Regions from separate parts of the Vibrio alginolyticus NBRC 15630 genome, predicted to be linked through region 2. Evidence: predicted binding sites of a transcription regulator. Region 2 holds the regulator's gene; the other holds the start of a gene.
What was found. The regulator CRP, encoded in region 2, controls carbon source genes, mostly activating them, when cyclic AMP is high. The targets are predictions, from matches to a motif close to TGTGANNNNNNTCACA.
Positions count from the first base shown of each region.

Region 1: the regulator CRP is predicted to act here: its motif matches at 2,508-2,523, upstream of recB (exodeoxyribonuclease V subunit beta).

Region 1 covers NC_022349.1:1,575,463-1,581,874, reverse strand. Annotated here, with positions in the region: gene recC (exodeoxyribonuclease V subunit gamma) at 1-2,314, shown strand, start outside; gene recB (exodeoxyribonuclease V subunit beta) at 2,642-6,316, shown strand; gene recD (exodeoxyribonuclease V subunit alpha) at 6,316-6,412, shown strand, end outside.
Region 2 covers NC_022349.1:2,028,651-2,035,062, forward strand. Annotated here, with positions in the region: gene N646_RS09270 (ABC transporter ATP-binding protein) at 1-1,149, shown strand, start outside; gene N646_RS09275 (TIGR02444 family protein) at 1,146-1,634, shown strand; gene N646_RS09280 (hydrolase) at 1,722-2,729, shown strand; gene N646_RS09285 (YheU family protein) at 2,763-2,975, shown strand; gene N646_RS09290 (phosphoribulokinase) at 3,101-3,970, shown strand; gene crp (cAMP-activated global transcriptional regulator CRP) at 4,211-4,843, shown strand; gene N646_RS09300 (DUF1338 domain-containing protein) at 4,980-5,771, opposite strand; gene astD (succinylglutamate-semialdehyde dehydrogenase) at 6,020-6,412, opposite strand, start outside.

The DNA.
Region 1 (6,412 bases), 450 kb from region 2:
ACTATTGGCGATGTTCGATGCTGACCCAACGTTAAAACCGCGCGATATTATCGTGATGGTCGCGGACATCAACGCTTACAGCCCTGCGATTCAGGCGGTCTTTGGTAACGCACCGGGTGAGCGTTTTATTCCCTATTCGATTTCTGACCGAACCGCCGATCAAGAGAGCCCAATTCTCGCCGCATTTATGCAGTTGGTGAACTTACCCAATACGCGCTGTTTGGCATCAGAACTACTCGAACTTCTGGAAACTCCGGCGATATTAAAGCGTTTTGAACTCAGCGAAGATGATTTCTTACAAGCCAAACAATGGGTTGAGGAATCGGGGATTCGCTGGGGATTGGATGCCAATACCGGACGCGAATTTGAACTGCCGGAAACACGTCAAAACACGTGGCAATTTGGTATTCAACGCATGTTGCTCGGCTATGCGATGCCAGAATCCGCAGGCTTGTTTGAAACCGAGCAAGGTAGTTTATCTCCGTACAACGAAGTGCAAGGCATGGGTGCAGAGCTTGCGGGCAAGTTGGCACACTTTATCCAACAAATTAGCACTTATCGAAGCAAACTTTCTCATGTTCAGACTATTGATGGTTGGCGAGAGACTTTGGTTTCACTGCTGGATGACTTTTTCTCAGTTGAGTTAGAAGGCGAAATGGCGCTCAAATCCATTCGCGATACGCTCAGTCAACTCAAAGAGCAATTAGCTGATGCCGCATTTGATGATGCGTTGTCGCCGTCGATCATCAGCCAATACCTTCAAAACAAATTATCTGGCACACGAGTCAGCCAGCGCTTCCTGGCTGGTCAAGTGAACTTTTGTACCCTGATGCCGATGCGCTCTATTCCGTTTAGAACCGTTTGTCTACTGGGGATGAATGACGGCGTGTACCCACGCTCCATGCCGCCAGAAGGCTTTGACTTGATGACGGGAAGAACCAAGCCGGGCGACCGTTCGCGCCGAGATGATGACCGTTACCTATTCCTCGAAGCGATGTTGTCTGCACAGCAAACGCTCTACATCAGTTATGTTGGCCGTTCAATCCAAGACAACACCGAGCGAGTACCTTCGGTTCTGGTTTCTGAGCTGATGGAATACTGCCACCAAAACTATTGTTTAAGTGGTGATGAAGCGTTGCCCGTTGATGAGTCTGGCGACAACTTATTAAATGCGTTGGTGAATGCCCACGCCATGGTGCCGTTTAGCCCAAGTGCGTTCCAAGGCATGCACGCCAGCTACGCGAAAGAGTGGATTCCAGCGGCATTGACTCAAAGTAGTCAATCGCAAGGCTATGTTCGTCGTGATTTTAATCGGGCATTAGACGACTATCTGTTAGGAGCGACGTTCCCACTTGAGCTCGACTTAGTCGAGTTGCAACGTTTCTGGCGCTTACCGGTGCAGTATTTTTTCAATCGTCGCTTAAAAGTAATCTTTGAACCGCCACTGCCGGTGATGGAAGACGACGAACCCTTTGTTTTAGGTGGTTTGGAAAGCTATCAAATGCGTGATGAGCTGTTAGAAACCTTGCTTGAAACGACATTGACGCAGCCAGAGAAAAAAGCAGAGGTGCTTAAACACTTTATGAGTCAACAGCGCGCGCAAGGCAAACTGCCGGTGGGGGCGTTTGGTGATATCGAATTTGAAACCAACCGAGTTCAGGCGGAAGAGCTGGTGGATAAACTGGCGTTTTTATCTGGTGCGCCTCAAGACGATTTGGAAATCGACCTGACGTTTGATTCCTTGTTTGAGCGAAATGAAGGCGAAGAGAAAAACGTTCGTCTGACAGGTTGGCTAACCCAGTGTTACCAATCTGGGTTGATTCGCTACCGAAGCGGTAAGATTCGAGCTCAGGATTACCTTGCTGCGTGGATCGATCACCTTGCCATGTCGGCGTCGGGTCATGCTAAGAAAACCCACATCATTGGTTACGATCGTAAAGAAGGCGCGCTGCATTTGATCTACCCAGAAATTGCCGATGCGCAGTATGCCAAACAGCTACTGACTGAATTAGTTCGCTTGTTCTTCGAAGGCATGACTAAGCCTTTGCCTTATTTCCCGAAAACGGCGTTGGCTTGTGTTGAAGCGGGCTTTAGCCGCGGTCAGTGGGTCGATGACGAAGAGAAATCTTTGAAGAAAATGGCTGACGCATTCAATAATGGCTTCATGAGCCCGGGCGAAGGCAATAATGCGTACATCTCTCGAATTTGGCCTGCTTGGAATGATGAGTTGGCCTCAGAAGTTCGTTTGCTGACAGCATTAGTTTTGCAAGGTGCGCGCTTAGCGGTTCAAGACGCTGATGATGTAAAAGCGTGATAAAGAAAGTTGGATAAAGAGAAGGAAGAGTAGGGTGGCCGCCAGAAAATCATTATTTTTTGTAGGGCGTTCGCTGTACGGCCACAAGGTCAGAGGGACCATGATACTTTTGTTTAATTCATTTGAGTTGTGCCGCCAAAAAGGTTTGGCTTATCTCGTGGGGCGCATACTAACGGTACGTCTTATGGATAACCGTGAGAAAGATCTCACAAAGCTCTAAATGATCCAACTTGTTAAACATATTAATAGAATTTTTAACTATAGATCACATTTATTAGGTGATACGTCCTAGTAAATAATCCGGAGAGATTCAGCGTTATGGATCAAATGTCAGGTGCAGAGTGTCCTCTACATACGTTAGACCGCACAGAGCAACCTCAACCAACGCCACTAGAACCGATGACGTTTCCTCTGCATGGCGCGAGGTTAATCGAGGCATCAGCAGGTACAGGTAAAACCTTCACTATTGCAGGTTTATATCTGCGCCTTTTGCTTGGTCACGGCTGCGAGGAAACTCGACATCGCGTACCGCTTACAGTCGACCAAATTCTGGTCGTAACCTTTACCGAAGCGGCAACTGCGGAATTACGCGATCGTATCAGGGCAAGGATCCATGACGCGCGAATCGCGTTTGCGCGTGGACAGAGTTCCGATCCGGTGATCCAACCTTTGCTTAATGAGTTTGACGATCACAAGCAAGCCGCAGAAATTTTATTGCAGGCAGAGCGTCAGATGGACGAGGCGGCGGTCTACACCATTCACGGTTTTTGCCAACGTATGCTAACGCAAAATGCGTTTGAATCTGGCAGCCGATTTAACAACGAGTTTGTGACCGATGAAAGTCACCTAAAAGCGCAAGTTGTAGCCGATTACTGGCGTCGCAATTTCTACCCGTTACCATTTACCTTGGCTGGGGAAATTCGCCAGCTATGGAGCTCTCCATCTGCGTTGTTGTCTGACATCAGCAATTACTTAACCGGTGCGCCGTTAAGCCTTTCTGTTCCTGCAATGAAAGGCAGTTTGGCAGATCTTCATACTGAAAATCTGAAAAAAATTGATGAATTAAAAGCACAGTGGCGAGAAAGCCAAGATGACTTCTTCACGCTGATTTCAGATTCAGATATTAACAAACGCAGCTACACCAAAAAGTCTCTGCCGACGTGGTTGGAGGCGGTAAACGCTTGGGCAGCAACGGAAACCACAGGTTACGATTATCCAGACAAGCTGGAGAAATTCGCGCAAAACGTCTTGTTGGAAAAAACATCGAAAGGCAGTGCGCCGCAGCATGCGGTATTTGAAGCCATTGAAACATTTCTTGCCAATCCAATCAGCTTAAAAGCGCCACTGCTTGCTCATGCGATTGAGCATTGTCGTGTGATGCTGGCCAACGCGAAAAATCAAAAACAGTGGCTCTCTTTCGATGATTTGCTGACGCAACTTTCTGCTTCTATCGATACGGACGAAAGCGAGCTTTTAGCGGCGCGTATTCGTACTTTGTATCCTGTCGCAATGATTGACGAGTTTCAAGATACCGACCCGCTTCAATACAGTATTTTCAGCCGTATTTATCTGAACAACCCGGAATGTGGTTTGTTTATGATCGGTGACCCCAAGCAGGCGATTTATGGCTTTCGTGGCGCAGACATTTTCACCTATATCAAAGCGCGTAACCAAGTAAGTGCCCACTACACGTTGGGAACCAACTGGCGTTCTAGCGCAGATATGGTGCAGGCGGTAAACCAAGTATTTGCTTTGCCAGACAGTCCATTTATCTACGATTCGGACATCCCGTTCTTACCCGTTAAGTACAGTCCCAATGCCGAAAAACGCATTTGGACTATGGGTGGCCAAAAGCAACCGGCGCTGACTTATTGGTTGCAAGAAGCGGACGATAAACCGCTACCAAAAGGCGAGTATTTGACTCGAATGGCAGAGGCGACCGCAAGCCAAATCCAAACTATTTTGACGCAGGCTCAACAGGGGCAAGCGTGTCTGGTGAATGGCGAAAAACAGAAAGCGGTTCAAGCGGGCGATATCGCGGTATTGGTTCGAACAGGTAGCGAAGGTCGAATGATCAAACAAGCGTTGGCTGATAAAGGCATTGCCAGCGTGTACCTGTCTAACCGAGACAGTGTGTTTACCAGTTCGGTGGCGCAGGATTTACAGCGTTTGCTGCAAGCGGTGCTGACTCCAGAAAATGACCGTGCGCTGCGTGCAAGTCTTGCTTCTGAGCTGTTTGCCCTCGACGCAGCAAGTTTGGATGCACTTAATAACGATGAAATTGTGTGGGAAAACGCCGTAAACGAATTCAAAGAATATCGCAAACTTTGGGTTCAACGTGGTGTGCTGCCGATGTTGCGCGCGGTGATCAGCAAACGCCATATTGCCGAGCGATTACTAGAAGAAGGTGCGAGTTCACAGGGTGAAAATGGTGAGCGAGTACTTACCGATTTAATGCACATCGGTGAACTGCTTCAACAAGCCAGTAATGAACTGGACAGCGACCACGGTCTGCTGCGTTGGCTCGCTCAGTCCATCAGTGATGCGGAAAACGGTTTGGGTGGCAGTGATGACCAAATCCAACGTTTAGAATCGGAACGTAACTTAGTGCAGATCGTAACTATTCACAAATCAAAAGGCTTGGAGTATGACCTCGTATTTCTGCCGTTTGTGTTCAGCTATCGAGAAGCCAGCGAAGCCAAATATTACGATGCAGCCAATGACCGCACGGTACTGGATATCACTGGCAACGATGCGTCCATGAAGCAAGCGGATAAAGAGCGTTTGGCGGAAGACTTACGCTTGATATACGTGGCACTAACGCGTGCTGTGTATGCGTGTTTTATTGGAGCCTCGCCTTTACGCAATGGCCGTTCGACCAAAGAGCCAACCGGCGTACACCGCAGTGCGATTGGCTATTTGATTCAAAATGGTCAAGAAGGTGGCATCAACGATTTGTACCAAAGTTTAACAAAGCAACAAGACGAGCTTGATTGTGTCGTTGTGGCCGATCCGCCGCCGCAACTCGAAGAGAAGTACGTAGCACCACAAGAAGAAATACACGATCTTAGCGCGAAAGAGCTGCAAAACCCTATCGACAGAAACTGGCGCATCACCAGTTATTCTGGCTTGGTCAAGCAAGGCTCTCATCACGCCGAGCATGATGCCACGATTGAGATTACGGGTTTTGATATCGACTCATCTGAAGAGCAAGACGAAGCGGATTTGGTGGAGCCAGAGCGCTCTATTTTTACCTTCCCTCGTGGTGCGCGTCCGGGTACGTTCCTGCACAGCCTGTTTGAGGAAATTGAATTTACTCAGCCAGCCACGACGGAAGAGAATACACAAATCATCCTTGGCTTGATGGAAAGCGAACAGCTCGATGAAGAGTGGTTGCCCATTTTACAGCAATTGATTGATACCGTACTCGCAACGCCGTTGGATGGTAAGTCTTTGCTGCTGAATCAAAAAGCACCGTCGCAACGTTTGGTGGAGATGGAATTTTTGTTGCCGATTGAAGTTTTGTCTGCACCGGCGTTAAACCGAGTCATTCAACGTCACGATCCGTTGTCGGCGAAAGCGGGGGATTTAGGTTTCCAAACCGTGCAAGGCATGCTCAAAGGTTTTATCGACTTGGTGTTTGAACATCAAGGTAAATACTACGTGCTTGACTGGAAATCGAATCATCTTGGCGACGATGTAACGAGCTACCATGGTGAGGCTCTGAAATCGGCCATGGCGGATCACCGCTACGATTTGCAGTACCAGATTTATGCGTTAGCACTGCATCGTTTCCTACGCAGCCGATTGGCGAATTATCAATACGAGCAGCACTTCGGTGGTGTGTATTACTTGTTCTTACGCGGCATGGATGGGCAGAGTGACCACGGCATTTTTGCTGCGAAACCAACCTTAGACTTCTTACAAGAGATGGATCGTTTGATTGATGGTCAAGTACTTGAAACGCGCTCAACTCAAGCCGGGCAGATGGAGCTACTTTAATGACGACAAATCACAATCTTCATTCTGGCCAAGATAGTTTATTGGTAGTGCTGGAACGCTTGGCGCACAAAGGTGCTATTCGTCAGCTCGACTACC
Region 2 (6,412 bases):
CACATGCAAAGCTACATCGACCGCTTCCGTTACAAAGCCTCTAAAGCACGCCAGGCTCAAAGCCGTATTAAAGCTTTGGAGCGCATGGAGAAAGTGTTACCAGCTCAATTCGATAACCCATTTAGCTTCCAATTCCGTGAGCCAGCTGCGCTGCCAAACCCAATCATGATGATGGATGAAGTATCTGCAGGTTACGGTGACAACCTCATCTTAGAGAAGATCCGCTTGAACTTGGTTCCTGGCAGTCGTATTGGTCTACTCGGCCGTAATGGTGCGGGTAAATCGACATTAATCAAGCTGCTCTCTGGTGAACTTAACGCGCAAGGTGGTGACCTAACTTACTCACAAGGCGTGAAAATTGGTTACTTCGCTCAGCACCAGTTAGAAACGCTTCACCCTGAAGAAACGCCGCTGCAACACATGATGCAAATCGCACCCGATCAAACCGAACAGCAGCTACGTGATTACCTAGGTAGCTTTGGCTTCCAAGGTGACAAAGCACTAGAAAAAGTTGCGCCGTTTTCTGGTGGCGAAAAAGCCCGTTTGGTATTGGCTTTAATTGTGTGGCAAAAGCCAAACCTGTTGCTACTTGATGAACCGACCAACCACTTAGACTTGGACATGCGCCAAGCACTTACGATGGCACTGCAAACATTCGAAGGTGCGATGGTGATTGTTTCGCACGACCGCTATTTACTGCGCGCTACGACCGATGACTTGTATTTAGTGCATGATCGACAAGTTGCTCCGTTCGACGGTGATTTAAATGACTATTATAAATGGTTAACCGAACAACAAAGAGCGGAACGCAAAGAAGCGCAGGCTGCGCAGCCAAGCAAAGATACGGCCAACAGCGCAGCTGCGAAGAAAGAGCAAAAACGTCGCGATGCAGAGTTTCGAAAACAGACAGCGCCAATTCGCAAAACGCTGACACAACTAGAAAATAAAATGGATAAGTTAGGTGCTGCACTGGCCGAAGCTGAAGAACAATTGGCGGACAACTCACTGTATGCGGCCGAAAATAAAGCTAAACTTAACCAAGTGCTGGCACTTCAAGCTTCCAGTAAAGCTGAGCTCGAAGAAATTGAAATGGAATGGATGTCTGCTCAAGAAACGTTGGAGCAGATGGAGCTAGAGTTTAATCAATGAGTAATCAACACGCTGAATACACACTCACCCTAGAACACCTTTGGCAGTTTAGTCTGCAATTTTATGGTGTGCGAGAAGTGAAAGAGGCGTGTTTATCATTACAGAACAACTACCACGGTAACGTGAACCTACTCCTGCTGCTCAGATGGCTCGATGAGCAGCAACTCATTTTCCAAGAAAAAGACTGGCCCTTGGTGCAAGACTGTCTAGGTAGGAGCGAAACTTTACTTCACTCCTTTCGCGACCTTCGTCGCCACCTTAAGTCTCAAGTCAATGACGCTTTGTATCGTGAGACCTTGCAGTTTGAGCTGCAACTAGAAAAGCAGCAACAAGCGGATTTGGTGGACTGCATTAACTCACTTGCACTACTCAAAAATGATGGTGACCCACTGACGTTGAGATACTGTCGTCAACTCGGTGGGGAGCATTTGCAGCAAGCCTTTGCTATGCCGGTGCCAAACATTCAACCACCAAAACGCCCATAAATCTGTAGAATACCTATAATCTTTATAAAGGATTATATTAATAAGTTCTTCAACGGACACCGAAGGACCGCATAAGAGCAGTTAGGTATGACACAATTTTTCGCAGCCGCCGGGATCAAAAACCCGCATCTCCAAACGCTTTTGCCGCGTTTTATTCGCAAAAAAGCGTTATTTACGCCGATTTGGCAAACCCTCGATACATCCGATGGCGACTTTCTCGATCTCGCGTGGAGCGAGGACCCAACCCAAGAGCCTGCACAAAAAAAGCCGATTTTTGTTTTATTTCATGGGTTAGAGGGGTGCTTCTATAGCCCTTATGCCAATGGGTTAATGAATGCATTTGCTCAATCTGGATGGCTGTCGGTGATGATGCATTTTCGTGGCTGCAGCGGTAAACCAAACAAAAAAGCACGAGCTTACCATTCGGGTGAAGTGACGGATGCTCGTTACTTCCTAGAGCACCTTGAACAACGTTTTCCTGATCACCCCAAAGTTGCGGTTGGTATTTCTCTTGGCGGTAACATGTTGGCGAATTATTTAGCCCAATATAAAGACCACCCTATTTTGAATGCAGCGACTATTATCTCAGCGCCTTTAGACCTAGCAGCGTGTGCAAACCGTATTGAACAAGGCTTTTCGAAAGTGTATCGCCGTTACCTACTCTCTTCACTCAAACGCAACGCGTTGCAAAAACATCACTTGTTGCATGGCGAGCTCGCTTTGTCTTACAACTCAATAAAACGTGTCACACGATTGTATGAATTCGATGATTTGATCACGGCACCACTGCACGGCTTTAAAGACGCACAAGATTATTACGACCAATGCTCTGGCTTAAGTAAACTACAACAAATCACGCTACCGACACTGATCATCCATGCCAAAGACGATCCGTTCATGACCGACGATGTGATCCCGAAGTTTGTTCTGCCAGATAACATTGATTACCGTCTCTTTGAGCACGGCGGCCATGTTGGCTTCCTGACAGGAACGGCGTTAAAACCTAAGTTTTGGTTGGAGGAAGCGCTGCCTGCGTATTACGAAAGTATCGCCGCAGATTACCTTTCTGCTGTATCCAAGCAACGAACGCAGTAAACTAGCCGCTCATCATAAAAGTTAGAGGTATTTATGATCATTCCATGGCAAGACATTGCGCCGGAAACATTGGAAAACTTAATTCGTGAATTCGTCTTACGCGAAGGAACGGATTACGGAACCGTCGAGGTTTCTTTGCAAGACAAAATTGATCAAGTTAAAGCTCAATTGGAAAAAGGTGAAGCGGTTATCGTGTTCTCTGAGCTACACGAAACCGTCGATATTCAGCATAAAACAAAATTTTAGACCCTTCACATTTTACCGTATCCCACTCGATGACAAGGTATTGTTACGTGCTATAGTGGGATATCGACCGTGCAGTAGTAACTCTACTGCACATTACAGGTAAGTAATTTTCGACAAGGTTTGTCATGTCAGCTAAACACCCAATTATTGCGGTTACTGGTTCGTCCGGTGCCGGCACGACCACTACATCTGAAGCCTTCCGTAAAATGTTCAATATGATGAACGTTAAACCCGCATGGGTTGAAGGCGATAGCTTCCATCGCTTTACTCGCCCAGAAATGGACATCGAAATTCGCAAAGCCCGCGAGCAAGGTCGACACATTAGCTACTTTGGCCCACAAGCTAATGACTTCCCGGGATTAGAAGAGTTTTTCCGTAAGTTCGGGCATGACGGTACTGGCAGCGTGCGCCGTTATCTGCACACGTTTGACGAAGCGGTTCCCTACAATCAAATGCCAGGCACGTTTACACCGTGGCAAGACTTACCCGAAAACAGCGACGTGCTGTTTTATGAAGGGTTACATGGTGGCGTGGTCGATGGCGATGTTAATGTTGCTCAACATGTGGATTTCTTAATTGGCATGGTGCCGATTGTGAACTTAGAGTGGATCCAAAAATTCGTACGTGACACTCGCGATCGCGGCCATTCGCGTGAAGCGGTAATGGACTCAATCGTGCGATCCATGGACGATTACCTCAACTATATCACTCCGCAGTTTTCTCGTACTCACATCAACTTCCAGCGCGTACCGACCGTTGATACTTCCAACCCACTTAATGCAAAAGGCATCCCTAGTTTGGATGAGAGTTTTGTGGTGATTCGCCTACGCGGTATCAAGAATGTCGACTTCCCATATCTGCTGGCCATGATTGATGGCTCATTCATGTCACGCCACAACACGATTGTCGTACCCGGCGGTAAGATGAGCTTTGCAATGGAGCTCATAGTTCGGCCTATCCTACAACAGCTCATCGAAACAGGGAAAATTGGCTAAAAACCTGCCTGCGAAGATGTTTACTTTTCATACCGTGATCATGTGCACAGTTTTGCTTACAAAATCTCAATCATGGCACGATTAAAATCAAGAAATCGTTTTCGAAAAAGGATACTATTTCTTACCGAAACACAAGAGAGCTTGCAGCATATAAAAAGTGCTCTTATTCTAGTAGGCCTAATTCAGGCTTAGCTAAAATATGGATAGCGCAAGCGTACCCTGCAGAGGAAGTGAGATATTATGGTTCTAGGTAAACCTCAAACCGACCCAACATTAGAGTGGTTTCTTTCACACTGTCATATTCATAAGTACCCTTCAAAGAGCACGCTAATTCACGCGGGCGAAAAGGCAGAAACTTTGTACTACATCGTTAAAGGTTCTGTTGCGGTTCTTATCAAAGACGAAGAAGGTAAGGAGATGATCCTTTCTTACCTAAACCAAGGAGACTTTATTGGTGAACTTGGTCTATTCGAGGAAGACCAAGAGCGCACAGCTTGGGTTCGTGCTAAATCTCCTTGTGAAGTTGCTGAAATTTCTTTCAAGAAGTTCCGTCAGCTTATCCAAGTAAACCCAGACATCCTAATGCGTCTTTCTGCGCAGATGGCTCGTCGTCTTCAAGTAACTAGCCAAAAAGTGGGTGACCTGGCGTTCCTAGACGTAACTGGTCGTATCGCTCAGACGCTTCTGAACCTTGCAAAACAACCAGACGCAATGACTCACCCAGACGGCATGCAAATCAAGATCACTCGTCAAGAAATCGGTCAAATTGTTGGCTGTTCTCGTGAGACAGTAGGTCGTATTTTGAAGATGCTAGAAGAGCAGAACCTAATCTCTGCTCACGGTAAAACCATCGTGGTTTACGGTACTCGTTAATCTCAAACTAGAGTGACACGAACAAAATTATAAAAGCCACCAATGGCAACATTGGTGGCTTTTTATTTGCTCATGACCAAATGAGATAGGGTGCAGCGAACACTAATGAGTAAGCTTAACAGGTTAACCCTAAAACTTAGCCATTCGTACTTTCAAAGATTTTGTCAGCTGAAGCGGCCACGAAACCTGGGTACAAATCACCATTTTCCATCGGATAGCGCTTAGCAAATTCATAAAACCCGCCAGGGATAATTTCAGTGCCTTCGCTAAAACGAACCGCTACTTTATCTGCCATGGTCGATGACTGCTCTAGCAACACCTCAGGAGTGCCCTTCACTTCACCACCATTTTCATTAATGGTAAACCCAGCGGTACGCAGATGATCGTTTACCTGCTTCACTTCTTCATATTCATTGAGCTGGTTAACGCTCACCGTGAAGTGGTTTGCTCCGTAACCATGCGCCGCAAGCCAAGATGCGTACTCACTTTCTTTAGCCAACGTTTGGTAATCAGCAAAGCTTAAATCCCACAAGCGTCCACCATGTAAGAATGCGCTATCGTTCAGCTTGTCAGCATCGACTTGTGCCACCAAATTTTTCACAATCTCTTGTAGCTCAGACGAGCACTCTTCAACTTTTAGCTCACTAATAAATACTTTAGGTTTCTTCGGATCTGGGTGCTCATAGTGCTTAGCAACCAGCTTTTTGCTTTCGAAAACGTAATCACCACACGCCTTGTAACCAATAGCTACAAATGGCTTAGCTAGAGTTTCAATACCAAGAGGCGCGATATTGAAGGTACGTAAAGCTATATGATCATTAATCAGAGGCTCATCTTCTTGAAGCAGCTGATGCACTTTAGCCGCCGAAGGGCAAAGACGTTGAATGTAATCTTGCCATAGCGATTCAAATAACACATCGGGCGTCATAACGACTCCTTGTTACGAGATGTAGAGTTTAAAGGTAAGCGGAAGTTGGCTGCTCGTTCACAACAAAAGTTGTCCAGAATAATGAACGAGCAACCATCAACCTGTGACGGTAAATGCCAGTCAGTCAACACGCTTTTCCGAGTCTTTGCTCACTTTTCGTGTTCTGCCAACGATCACTACAACCCATACCTAAATGATGCGCCGGCAAGGTGAGCCGCAATGCATAGTTGCGACTCTATTATTAAATCTTATAGCGCTACACCTGGACTCAATGTTGCAGGCAAGACAGTTTCTTGACCTTCCATTGATGCCATTGGGTACGCACAGTAATCTGCTGCGTAGTAAGCGCTTGGACGCAAGTTACCCGACGCCCCCGGACCACCAAATGGTGCATCACCACTTGCACCCGTTAACTGGCGGTTGCGGTTCACGATGCCGGCACGAATGTGGTCCACGAAGTATTCCCACTCTTGGTCGTCGGTTGAAACCAAGCCAGCAGATAAACCAAAGCGCGTATCGTTTGCTAGCGCTACGGCTTTGTCTAATCCTTCGTAGCGCACCACTTGCAGAAGTGGGCCGAAGTATTCTTCATCTGGTAACTCAGCAATGTTCGTTACATCAATGATACCAGGAGAAACAAA